3 regions of the Shewanella sp. A22 genome follow, and region 2 is predicted to be linked to each of the others. Evidence: predicted binding sites of a transcription regulator. Region 2 holds the regulator's gene; each other region holds the start of a gene.

Region 1 (4,282 bases), on a different contig from region 2:
CACCTTGAGGCAAAGGTAAATGAGCGCGGTAGGCTGCTGTATGAAGGGTTTTCTGATCATCAGCAATATGAGTAAAACTGACACCTTCAATACGACTAATCACGCCTTTAAAGCATAATTCAATAACATCACTAGCTAAACCAACGGCTTCAAACTGTTGGCTACAACGATAAGATCCAACAGTACTGATACCCATTTTCGACATAATTTTACGCAAACCCTTTTCAATGCCATAACGGAAGTTCAGCATTAACGGGGTTACATCGTCTACTAGCTGTTGTTTTGCCATCGCAGAAATAGATTCATAGGCAAGGTAAGGGTAAATAGCTGTCGCACCAAAGCCGAGTAATACCGCAAAGTGATGTGGGTCGCGCGCAGAAGCCGTTTCAACAATTATGTTGGTGTCGCAGCGTAAGCTCTTATCGACAAGCCGTGTTTGCACAGAGCCTACAGCCATGGCAGCAGGAATCACTTGTGCATTCTTAGCTACGGCACGGTCTGATAACACTAACAATGTTGTACCACTTCGGGCTAAGCGTTCTGCCTCATCGGTAATTCGACGGATAGCTTGCTCTAAGTTTTCATGATCGTCGTAATTGAGGTCAACCGTGTTTGCACGATAATTCGTGCTGTCTAAACCCAGTAATTGGTTAAAGTCACTGAATAGCAAAATAGGCGAGTTAAACATGACCCGATAAGCGTTACCTGTGGTTTCGCTAAATAGATTCTGTTCACGACCGACACAAGTGGCTAATGACATAACGTGTTTTTCACGTAACGGATCAATTGGTGGGTTAGTGACTTGAGCAAATTTCTGGCGAAAATAATCGTACAATGAACGCGATTTTTTCGACAATACCGCCATAGGCGTGTCATCACCCATTGAACCAATGGCTTCTTCACCTTTGCTAGCAAGCACCCAAATCACTTGTTCTAGTTCTTCACGGGTAAAACCAAACTGTTTTTGATACTGAAGTAGTGTTTTGCTATCAAAACCACTTGAGCCTTGTTTGGTAGGAGCCATATCCTCCGCGGGGATCAAGGTCTGACTGTTTTTTGACATCCATTCTTTATAAGGATGGCGACGTTTTAAGTCGTTATCAATTTCAAAAGAATGATACAAGCGACCGTTTAAAGTATCTAATACTAATAATTCACCTGGGCCAACCCGGCCTTTTTCAATCACTTCATCGGCAGCATAATCCCAAATACCGACTTCAGACGCTAAGGTGAGGATACGATCCTTGGTTATAACGTAGCGAGAAGGGCGTAGGCCGTTACGATCAACAGCACAGGCAGCATGGCGACCATTAGTCATTACAATGCCAGCTGGGCCGTCCCACGGCTCCATGTGCATAGAGTTAAAATCATAAAAAGCTTTTAGCTCGTCATCCATTTCTGGGTTTGATTGCCAAGCTGGTGGAATCAACAAGCGCATGGCGCGATATAAATCCATTCCGCCAGACAACAGCATTTCGAGCATATTATCTAAAGAAGAGGAGTCTGAACCGGTTTCGTTAACAAAAGGTGCCGCTTGTTGTAAATCTGGCAACAAGGGCGAATTGAACTTATAAGCACGGGCTCTAGCCCACTGGCGATTACCTGTAATGGTATTGATTTCACCATTATGAGCGAGATAACGAAACGGTTGAGCTAATGGCCATTTAGGCGATGTATTGGTTGAAAAGCGTTGGTGGAATAAACAAATTGCACTTTTTAAGCGAATATCAGCAAGGTCTGTATAAAATGATGGCAGGTCGGCTGGCATCATTAAACCTTTATAGACAATAACTTGGCCAGATAAGCTAGCAACATAAAAGTCTTTGTCATCGGTTATTTGCTGCTCAAGACGTCGACGCGCCATGTATAAGCGACGTTCAAGATCTTTTTCACGCCATCCCACAGGCGCGTTAATCAACACTTGGTATATTTGTGGCAAACTTCCCCGACCAATCTCCCCTAATACATCTGGATTAATTGGCACTTTTCGCCAACCAGCAACACTGAGTGTTTCTCGTTGTAATTCTTTTTCTAAAATAAACTTAGCTTCATCAGCGCGTTGTGTATCTTGGCTGAGAAATAACATGCCTACCGCAAACTTTCGGCTTAAATGCCAATCATTCTCTGCAGCAATAGCTTCAAAAAAACCTGTAGGCATTTGCATTAATAGACCACAGCCATCACCTGTGCGTCCGTCAGCTGCAATACCACCACGATGTTTCATTCGATCGAGACCATGAATCGCGGTACGCACAATACGGTGACTCGCGTCGCCATCCATTTGTGCAATTAAACCAAATCCGCAATTGTCACGCTCAAAACTGGGATGATACAAGCTCATACAAAAAACCCCCTAAACCTCTACTAGATACGACTCGGGGTAAATTTGAAGAATATCCATAGATATGCACCCGAACCATTCAAATTAAACCGAGAATGAATAAAGGTCAAACCAAAAAAATGCAACAAACCTAAATGTGACGAGTGGAAAAACGTAATACCTTACAAAGTTTACGTTAACGTAAACTGTAAATTTTGAGCTATAACACTATGAATAAAAAGAATTTTAGAAAAAATTCAAACAACTGATTACTTTTTTATAACAATGAGTCATCATTGATTTTTAAATAAAAATAGTGAATTTTATTTCGCATACAGTCTGTGGGTAAAAAATTATTCTAAATGACTAAGTATTCATTTTATTTGATGCGTAAATAGCGAAAATTGTTTTAAACATTTTTTGAGTTAGTGCACAAGTTGACTGCCTACAGGTGTTGATAGACTCTTTTATTGATTTAGCACCAAGACAAGCGTTTGTCAGTTGCCTAAACTGTCGAACTTTGTAGTGATGATGAGAGTAAATTGTGGGTTTAGATGACTACGTTAATACGTTTGGTGTGTATTGCAAACGTTTGTATGGCCAACGGATTAAAAAATTAACAATAGATGCTCAATTTACTTGCCCAAATCGCGATGGAACCTTAGGGATAGGCGGTTGTACTTTTTGTAATGTGGAATCTTTTAGTCACCCTCAAGGTAATGAACTGCCTATTTCAGTGCAATTATCTGAGGGAAAAACTCGCGCCCAAGCCGCTAAAAAGTGCTCCTCTATATTGGCCGATTCTGCCACACCAGCTGCAAAATATATTGCTTATTTTCAAGCCTACACCAGCACTTACGATGAATATAAAGTCCTTAAGCAAAAATATGACCAAGCCATTGAAGATGCTGATATTGTTGGGCTTCACATTGGTACTCGGCCTGATTGTGTACCCGATGAGGTCTTGGATTTACTTATAGAATATCAGCAGCAAGGTATTGATGTGTGGCTCGAACTAGGGTTACAAACGGCTAATAACAATACGTTAAAACGAATTAATCGCGGTCACCAACTCGCCGAATACCGGCAAACGGTTGTAAAGGCCCGCGCGCGAGGAATTAAAGTATGTACCCATTTGATTTTAGGGCTACCAGGGGAAACATCAGCCGATTACTTTAACAGTTTACAAACCGTATTAGGCATTGGCGTTGATGGATTAAAGCTCCATCCGCTCCATATTGTCGACGGTAGCACAATGGCTAAACAATGGCGCTATAATCCTATGCCACTGATGAACCTCGAGGAATATGCTTCTGAAGCGGCAAAATTAATTCGCCATACTCCAAAAGATATTATTTTTCATCGCGTGACTGCTTATGCTAAAAAACCATTATTACTCGCGCCCGATTGGTGTGCTTTTCGTTGGGATGGCTTGGTTGCTATTGTTAATGAGTTACGCGACTTTGGTGGTCAAGGTAGTGCGTTATCATATGATCAAAGTATGACTGCCTAGTACAGTGCGATAGGCTCATTATTCATGATTTAATTGATAAATTTACAAAGAAAATCGATAAAGAGTGACACTGATGAATATGATTGCCAGTAATTGGACAAAATATTACCAATGTGAGGGTTTTTTAAACGTTGGTAATACCCGTTGAGCAGCTATGTTAAACAAGTGTGACTTTTTGGCATTAAATAGCGCTTAAATATTGGCAACTCTTGCATAGGGTATTTTACTCGGTATTATGTTTGTAATTTTATAGAGTTAGATCTTTGATAGAGGCGCCATTATGGTCACAACGCAGTTAGACTCAATATTGGATCTCAATACGCTTGAGCAGTATATCAGTGCTATTGGTGCTGGAACATTATTAAAAAGCGTAGTGTTATTCGAGCAGCTAATGCCTGAGTATGTCAGTAGCTTAATAAAAGCTGGAGATGCGAATGAAAAAGATACTT
Region 2 (4,282 bases):
TTCGTGCGATTTTGAAACAACGTAATGTGAGTGCAGTGTTTGTGACTCACAGTAAAGATGAAGCATTTGTGTTTGCAGATAAATTGGCTTTATTTAAAAATGGCGCAATTATCCAGCATGGCAAAGCTGAAACATTATATTCTTCGCCTACAGATCGCTATGTTGCCGATTTTTTAGGAACCGGTAATTATTTACCTGTAACGGTAATATCTAATCATCAAGTTCAGTCTTCTCTAGGTGAGCTCAATAGCACTGAAGCATTGTCTTTACCTGTAGGCAATCAAGGCCAATTATTATTGAGACCTCAACAAATTGAATTGCATCCTAGTAACAGCGGCCGTGGGTATATTGTTGAGCGTTGCTTTCTTGGCACTGTATGTCATTATCGTGTTCAAATAGGTGACGACATTTTGGATGTGACGAGCCCATTAATTACCTTAACGAGAGAGCAGAGAGTGGATATTAGTATTGCCGATCACCCATTGGTGATTTTTAGTTAACTATTAATACCGCAACCTTTACGAGTGACAAATTTATTTGTTAATCCTAATCTGGGTCGTTAATGATGTTCAGCCTTTTATATGAACGAATATGAGTACAATGTGTATTACAAATTGGTTAAATGTGAGTACACTTCACGTAATTTATATTTGATTACGCTAAGGTTATGAGCAGCGTTGTTGATAAATGCAATGTCCTGCAAATATAAAAGCGTTAAGTTATCACCATTTAGGCCGACATAAAGTATTAAGGTGGATGAAGTTAATATGGGTAACCAAGTTATGCCTCGTGAACAGTTAGGGATTTGTGCTGAAGGGAATTTACACAGTGTGTACTTGATGTTTAATGCCAACGACGGTGTTGAAGATCAATTGCGCCCCTCTATAGCGAATGTTGCGCAGTATATTTACGAGCTCACAGATCAATATGCAGATAGTGCTTTTAATGGTTTTGTGGGGATCGGAGCAAATTTTTGGGACACCTTCTATCCTGAGGCACGTCCAGCGCTATTAAAACCTTTTCCAGCTATGAATGAAGGCAATCGTGATGCACCTGCAATGGAATACGATTTATTTGTTCATATCCGTTGTGATCGCTATGATATTTTGCATCTTGTAGCCAACGAAATTAACCAAATGTTTGAAGACTTGGTTGAGTTAGTGGATGAAGAACGTGGTTTCCGATTTATGGACAGTCGTGACTTAACCGGCTTTGTTGATGGAACAGAAAACCCTAAAGGGCGTCATCGTCAAGAGGTTGCACTTGTTGGTAATGAAGATGAGAAATTTGTTTCTGGTAGTTATGTTCATGTACAAAAATACATGCATAACTTAAGTAAATGGCATCGTTTACCTCTTAAAAAGCAAGAAGATATTTTTGGGCGTACCAAAGTTGATGATATTGAGTATGAATCAGAAGATAAACCATTAACCAGCCATACAAAACGAGTTAATTTAAAGGATTCACAAGGTAAGTCATTAGAAATATTACGTCAAAGCATGCCTTATGGTTCGACGAAAGAGCAAGGATTGATCTTTATTTCTGTTTGCCGTACGCCTGAACATTTTGAAAAAATGCTTAGGAGCATGGTGCATGGTGATAGTGATGGAAACCATGATCATTTAATGCTATTTACTAAAGCACTGACTGGCTCATCATTTTTTGTGCCATCGCTTGATTTTTTAATTCAGTTTAATGATGTATAAGTTACAAATAACCAAATAACCAAATAACCAAATAACCAAATAACCAAATAATTATTGGAATTGGTATTAATTTAGAGAATAAAAAAGCAATGCCATGGCATTGCTTTTTTATTCTGATGTTTTTTATTCACTATAATTGAATAAAGATCTAACTGTTTCTAAGGTGTCATCAATCGTTTTTATACTCGCAGGGCAAATGAAAATAGTATCATCCCCAGCGATTGTGCCTAATATTCCTTCAGGTTTGCCTATTGAGTCAAGCAGACGGGCAATTAATTGTGCAGCCCCAGGGCTGGTTCTAACGACTATCATGGCTTGATTGTGATCAACATCTAAAACTAAATTTTTCAGTGGGCTACCCGCGGTAGGCACACCAAGTTCTGCTGGGAGGCAATACACCATTTCTTGCTTAGCATTACGAGTTCGCACAGCACCAAATTTGCTGAGCATGCGCGATACTTTAGATTGATTAATATTACCGAATCCTTCGGTCTGAAGCGCATTAACAATTTCGCTTTGGCTTCCAAAACGTTCTTCTTTAAGAATCGCTTTAAAAGTTCTAACGAGCTCATCCTGATTTTTTGTCGCTGGCATAATGATAGTTCATCTTATAGTTGTTATTCAAAAAACTAGCACATTTTGAATAGATTGACCTATCAAGTCAAGATAGAATCAATTTTTTTGAATAAAAATTCAATTATTAGTGGAACCTTATGCTGACACTTACCATCGTTAAATCAACGCAAATTAAGCGGAACTGTGGGGAAAATCAGCCTAAATCACATCATTTTCTATTTGATATTATATTTGTCATTTGATGTTGCTAGCAGTACCAATCGTTTATTTTGATTTATCGACGTTAATGCATCACAGGTAGCGAGACAAGGTTCTGTTTGATAGACATTATTATCTTGAACAGAGGGTCGTTATGTAATGGTGTTTAGGATAACGGTGATAATTGTTTCGTGAGTATCAGTAGTGTGACACCATTTTTTGACAATAGATTCAGTTTACCTTTAGAAAAATCAATTTGCTTTACTAATGAGATGGCCTGCATAAGCTCAGTTTCTTGTGCAATTAAACTATCGACACAGGCTTTCATGGTTGAGCCAGACGGAGTAAGTTGTAACATGTTGCCTTGCTGGGTGTAATGACCTGAAAACTGATTACAACTGTTATTACCTGTTAGTTCACCATTTTCGGCAAAAACTAAAGTTGCTGGGCTATTATTAATTGTTGGAGTATCTAGGACGACGTCGACATGCCAAAGACCAACTAACTGATCATTTGAAACAATTTGAGTTTGGCTTTGACAAGCGCTAAGGCCTAAAAATATGAATATGGAGCCGATAATGTGCTTTATCATGATGGGAGAGTTCCAAATACAAAAAAATTAACTTTATTCTACTACTTGAGTATTAATAAAAGCGTAAATAAATGTAATGTTTTGGTTTGATGAACATTATTTAACGTAGCTAAAGGGGTTTACATGCTCAAATTAGTCAAAGTATTGCATTTTGTTGGCATTATCATGTTGCTCCTGGGGGTCGGATTATATTGGCAAACAGATTTAGCCCAACAAGTCAGCGGTATGTTGCTCGTGGCTTTACTCATTGGTGTTGGCACATTAATTATGTCTCCGTTGCCGGTTGCTCTAGTGATAGAATGGGCCAAGAAACAACCTTCTAATTCAGAGTCAAAGGAATAACCATTGTCATTTATCATCCGTAAGGCCTTATCAACCGATGTGGCTGCCATTGTGCAGTTAGAGCGTGCCCATGTTGATGATGAGTTGTTAGGTTCACATAGCCAACTTCATGCTCATTCATTTACAAAAGGTGAGGTGGGTCAGTTGATTAATCAACATTGGTTTATCGTAGCTGAAGAGCAAGGCCAGATCATTGGTTATGTGATAGCGGCAAAATGGTCATTTTTTTCCGCACAACCATTGTACCGACATATTATTCAAAAACTTAAGTTTGCCGATTTGAATGGGCAAGCTTTATCGACGACTAACACGTGCCAATATGGGCCCGTTTGGATACAAGAATCAAAACGTGGCAAAGGAGTGTTTTCAGCATTGGTTACAGAATTAAAAAAACAAGTAGCAAATACCTTTCCTTTTATGGTGACATATATTGCTGCGGACAATGCCCGTTCACTAGCGGCACACAAACAAAAAGCCGCAATGACAGAAATTGTTCGATTCAGTTTTGAACAACGTGATTATTGTTTATTGGCCACGACTAACATAACGTGATGTCAAGCTAGGGTGTTGTTAAAGTGGTTATTTATGAGGAATTCTATGAGTACTAACTTTGAAGCACTGTTTTCGCCCTACTTGGATTTAAGGCTATCTGCATTTGACAATATGAAGCTGGTAGTCGCAGTGTTGGCTGACGCGGCACAGTTGTATGAGTGTGTCGAAGTTGATTTACAAAATCCAGATAATCCGCAATTGCAACAAACGGGATATTTTGTGCGCTGGCAAGATATGTGGTTATTTTGTGGTGTAACCAATAATTATCATGCAGCGATTACGCTATTTACCGATATCGAGCGGATTAACTTAGCGT
Region 3 (4,282 bases), on a different contig from region 2:
TGCGATAATTGTTGTGTAAACGCTTGAGCCATCGAGAGTACCTACATGCAAATAGAACGAATAATCAAGAGAGTTTACTGGCAATTTATCTAACGAAACCTGTTTTAAATCAAATCATGTTAACTCAATCACATTTACACTCCTGTTCTTTGAAAAAAATGAGAACATCGACATGGAACTCTTATGCCCCGCGGGTAATTTAGCATCACTCAAAGCAGCACTTAATGCAGGTGCAGATGCGGTTTACCTCGGACTAAAAGATGATACTAATGCGCGTTCGTTTGCTGGTTTAAATTTTTCAGCTACACAACTGGTGCAGGCCACTAAACTCGCTCATAGCCAAGGACGAAAAGTATTCTTAACGCTTAATACCTTCCCTAAACCGGGACAAGAGCACCGCTGGTATCAGGCCGTTGATTTAGCCGCACAATTAGAAATGGATGCACTCATCGTGGCAGATTTATCATTACTCGATTATGCCCATCAAAATTACCCTCACCTCACATTGCATTTATCTGTGCAAGCCAGCGCAACAAATTTAGGGGCGTTGGCTTTTTATAAAGAGGCATTTAACATCGAACGAGCAGTCCTACCCAGAGTGCTGTCAATGAAACAAGTACGCGATTTGGCTAAAGTAAGCCCGGTCGAACTTGAGGTATTTGCCTTTGGCAGCTTATGTATCATGGCTGAGGGCCGGTGCCATTTATCATCCTATGTGACAGGACAATCGCCTAATACGGGCGGTTCGTGCTCGCCAGCCAACCATGTACGTTGGCAAGATGACGGTACTGATAAACTCACCAGGCTTAATAATGTGTTAATCGATAAAGCCGATGTGAGCCAGCAACTAGGTTACCCAGTCGTCTGTAAAGGCCGTTATATTGCAGAATACGATCATGATGCAAAATATTTACTGGAGTCACCCACCAGCTTAAACACATTAAGCTTACTGCCTGAACTCGCCCAAGCAGGGGTTAAATCACTTAAAATAGAAGGGCGCCAGCGCAGCCCTGCTTATGTTGCCCAAGTCACCCAAGTGTGGCGCAACGCTATCGACACTTATTTAGCCTGCCCTGAGTCTTTTTGCGAACAAGCCACATGGTCGCAAGCATTAGCGAAAGTATCCGAAGGACAAATCACAACATTGGGCGCTTACGAGCGTCAATGGCAATAAGGTTGTAGAATGAAAATATCTCTTGCTCCAATTAGCTATTGCTGGTCAAAACCTGACGTTGAACATTTCTATCAACAAGTTGCTCTAAGTGGTATCGATACTGTTTACCTAGGTGAAACCGTGTGTAGCCGTCGACGTGAAATGAAGTTTAACGACTATCTTGAGCTGGCAAACATGCTTAAGTCCCATGGAAAACATGTTGTGCTGTCAACAATGGCTCTCATCGAAGCCCAATCTGAACTCAACGAATTAAAGCGTGCTATTGATAATGGTGATTTCAGTATCGAAGCTAATGATATGGCTGCAGTGTATTATGCAAGCCAAGCTAAAGTCCCTTTCGTTTGTGGGCCAACAATTAATAATTACAACCGCACCAGTCTTGATTTATTGCACAAAAAAGGGATGTTTCGCTTTGTTATGCCTTGTGAATTATCACAACAATGGCTAAATAGTGTCATCCATCAGGGCAAAAAACCGACTTTTGAAATAGAAGTCTTCGGCCACGGTTATATGCCATTAGCACACTCTGCACGTTGCTTTACTGCAAAACACTATCGATTACCTAAAGATAAATGCCAAACCATTTGTCAACGCCACAACAAAGGCTTGCTTGCTCAAACCCAAGAGTCGCAACCCCTACTTCGTTTAAATGGCATCCAAACTCAATCTGCAGCGCAAATAAACTTGATTAACCAAATCCCCCAAATGATCAATATGGGGATTGATTACTGGCGTATATCGCCCAACAAATTAATGGATGTTACCCTAGGTTCAGATCTGGCCCATGCCTTAGAGCATGCCAAGGCAAATCCACTTAACAATGAGGCACTGTTTACAAAGCAGTTCCATGATTATAAATTAGCCGCTGCGACCAATAATAATTGCAACGGTTATTGGTTAGGATTGCCCGGCATGGACTATGCCGCCGAACATAATAATTAACAATCATTCAAAAGCCATTAATGAAATGACAATATCGTTAATCTATATCGATGCTCATTAATGGCATTTAATATTATTTCCTAAAAAACACCTTGAAAACATAATATTAACCATATGACTTAATTAGTATTATATTATATTTGCTATTATTTTCCTAAAGTAAATAACTACTCACATTTTACTAATATCTATTCGGTTAAGTTATCATTTTACATACTGTGAATAAGGGGGTAACCTTGCCTGCCAAAAAAACACAACTGAATGGACATTCAATCTCTGTCCATAATAAATCGTTGGATATCACAGCTATCTAACTTAAAGCACAAATGTAAGGTGTATTTAACGTGACACACAAAAAACATAGCATCAAAACAATTCTTACCTTTATAATTCCGTCACTGGTTGGCTTATTATTGTTTATGACGCCTATTAGCGTCGATGGGGCTATTACCATTCCAATAGCTATCATTTCTAAAGCATTGCAAAGCCAAATGGGCGGTTCGATTCAGCTTATCGTCACGTGCATTGTGGTATTTATGGCACTTGCTTCACTGTTCACTCAACTCCTTAACCCTAAATTTGTTCGCAAAAGCATTTTTTTACGGACCTTGTTGAAAGTCAATTTTTTCTGGCTAGCTGTACGGATATTAGGGGCAATCTTTATCGTCATGATTTACATGCAAGTTGGACCAGAAGCCATTACCTCATCGGCAACGGGTGGCTTGGTGCTGAATGATCTCGTTCCAGTGTTGTTTTCTGTGTTTATTTTTGCGGGCATGCTGCTACCGTTATTGCTTAATTTTGGTTTGCTGGAGTTTTTTGGCACCTTATTAACCAAAGTGATGCGACCAATATTTAATTTACCAGGGCGCAGTGCTATTGACTGCATGGCCTCTTGGCTGGGTGACGGTAGTGTGGGTATTTTAATGACCACAAAACAGTTCGAAACCCGTTTCTACACAGCACGTGAAGCGGCCGTAATTGGAACAACGTTCTCAGCCGTATCTATAACGTTCAGTCTAGTGGTGATATCGCAAGTCAAACTCGAACATTTGTTTGTGCCATTTTATCTCACCGTTTGCTTAGCCGGACTGGTTGCGGCAATCATCGTGCCTAAATTACCACCACTGTCATGGAAGAAGGACCTTTATATCGATGACACTCCTCGCCACGAAGATGACGAAACAATTCCAGCCAGTCATGGGGTGTTTTCGTGGGGATTTGATCAAGCAATGCAACGAGCATCTTCTGCAGGCGGAATTAAACATGTTCTCACAGAAGGGATTAAAAACGTTGTCGATATGATATTTGGTGTTATACCCGTTGTCATGGCTATTGGCACCGTGGCATTGGTATTAGCGGAACACACACCAATTTTTAATTACTTAGGTATGCCATTCATCCCCTTTTTAGAACTACTGCATATTCCAGAAGCCACAGAAGCTTCAAAAACCATCGTAGTGGGGTTTGCGGATATGTTTATTCCATCCATTTTAGCCAGCTCGATTGAATCTGACTTGACGCGATTTGTCATTGCAGCCTTATCGGTTACCCAACTTATTTATATGAGCGAAGTCGGTGCACTGCTCATTGGTAGTAAAATCCCCGTTAACTTTTTTGAGCTGTTCGTCATTTTTATCCTGCGAACACTCGTGACATTGCCAGTTATTGCATTAATGGGACACTTGCTGGTTTAGTCATAGCCAGCTAACTTTGCAACGCAATAAACCAAAGGAGCGCATTGTGCTCCTTTTTATCTTAAAAATTCCCTGCGTGGCTGAGATAAATCGAGTATGCTTAAGTGATTAACGCTGACTATATGTTGTTATAATAATGATGACTAAGGGTAAACCATGGACGATAGACGTAAATTTTCTCGTATCTTATTTGCAGCCAGTGCTTACCTTGTACAAGCAGAGAAAACATGGCAAACAAAAATTTTAGATTTAAGCCTCAATGGCGCCTTAGTAGAAAAACCGGCTGATTACAACGAGCAGCAAGATAGCATGTTAACACTAAAGTTTATGCTGGCGGACTCAGCTATTGAATTAACAATGGAAACTGAAATTGTGCATAAAACGCCTGAACATCTTGGCTTAAAGTGTACCCATATTGATGTTGACAGTATTACCCACCTGCGCAGAATTATTGAATTAAATATGGGTG

What was found. Region 2 encodes ArgR, which controls arginine synthesis, uptake and breakdown. Its sites were predicted from a motif close to ANTGAATANNTATTCANT; they were not measured.
Region 1: gltB (glutamate synthase large subunit) is a predicted target of ArgR. The motif match lies at 2,395-2,412, and genes of this name have one in related genera.
Region 3: ACWXWT_RS15350 (YjiH family protein) is a predicted target of ArgR. The motif match lies at 2,275-2,292, and genes of this name have one in related genera.

What each region holds. Positions count from the first base shown of each region.
Region 1 is NZ_JBSQBN010000065.1:17,068-21,349, reverse strand. It holds gene gltB (glutamate synthase large subunit) at 1-2,341, opposite strand, end outside; gene ACWXWT_RS12685 (TIGR01212 family radical SAM protein) at 2,865-3,833, shown strand; gene ACWXWT_RS12680 (Hpt domain-containing protein) at 4,114-4,282, shown strand, end outside.
Region 2 is NZ_JBSQBN010000006.1:34,351-38,632, forward strand. It holds gene ACWXWT_RS02395 (ABC transporter ATP-binding protein) at 1-500, shown strand, start outside; gene ACWXWT_RS02400 (Dyp-type peroxidase) at 768-1,706, shown strand; gene argR (transcriptional regulator ArgR) at 1,830-2,300, opposite strand; gene ACWXWT_RS02410 (META domain-containing protein) at 2,647-3,072, opposite strand; gene ACWXWT_RS02415 (hypothetical protein) at 3,196-3,414, shown strand; gene ACWXWT_RS02420 (N-acetyltransferase family protein) at 3,418-3,966, shown strand; gene ACWXWT_RS02425 (hypothetical protein) at 4,012-4,282, shown strand, end outside.
Region 3 is NZ_JBSQBN010000095.1:7,329-11,610, reverse strand. It holds gene ubiT (ubiquinone anaerobic biosynthesis accessory factor UbiT) at 1-32, opposite strand, end outside; gene ubiU (ubiquinone anaerobic biosynthesis protein UbiU) at 173-1,174, shown strand; gene ACWXWT_RS15355 (U32 family peptidase) at 1,184-2,116, shown strand; gene ACWXWT_RS15350 (YjiH family protein) at 2,536-3,813, shown strand; gene ACWXWT_RS15345 (PilZ domain-containing protein) at 3,970-4,282, shown strand, end outside.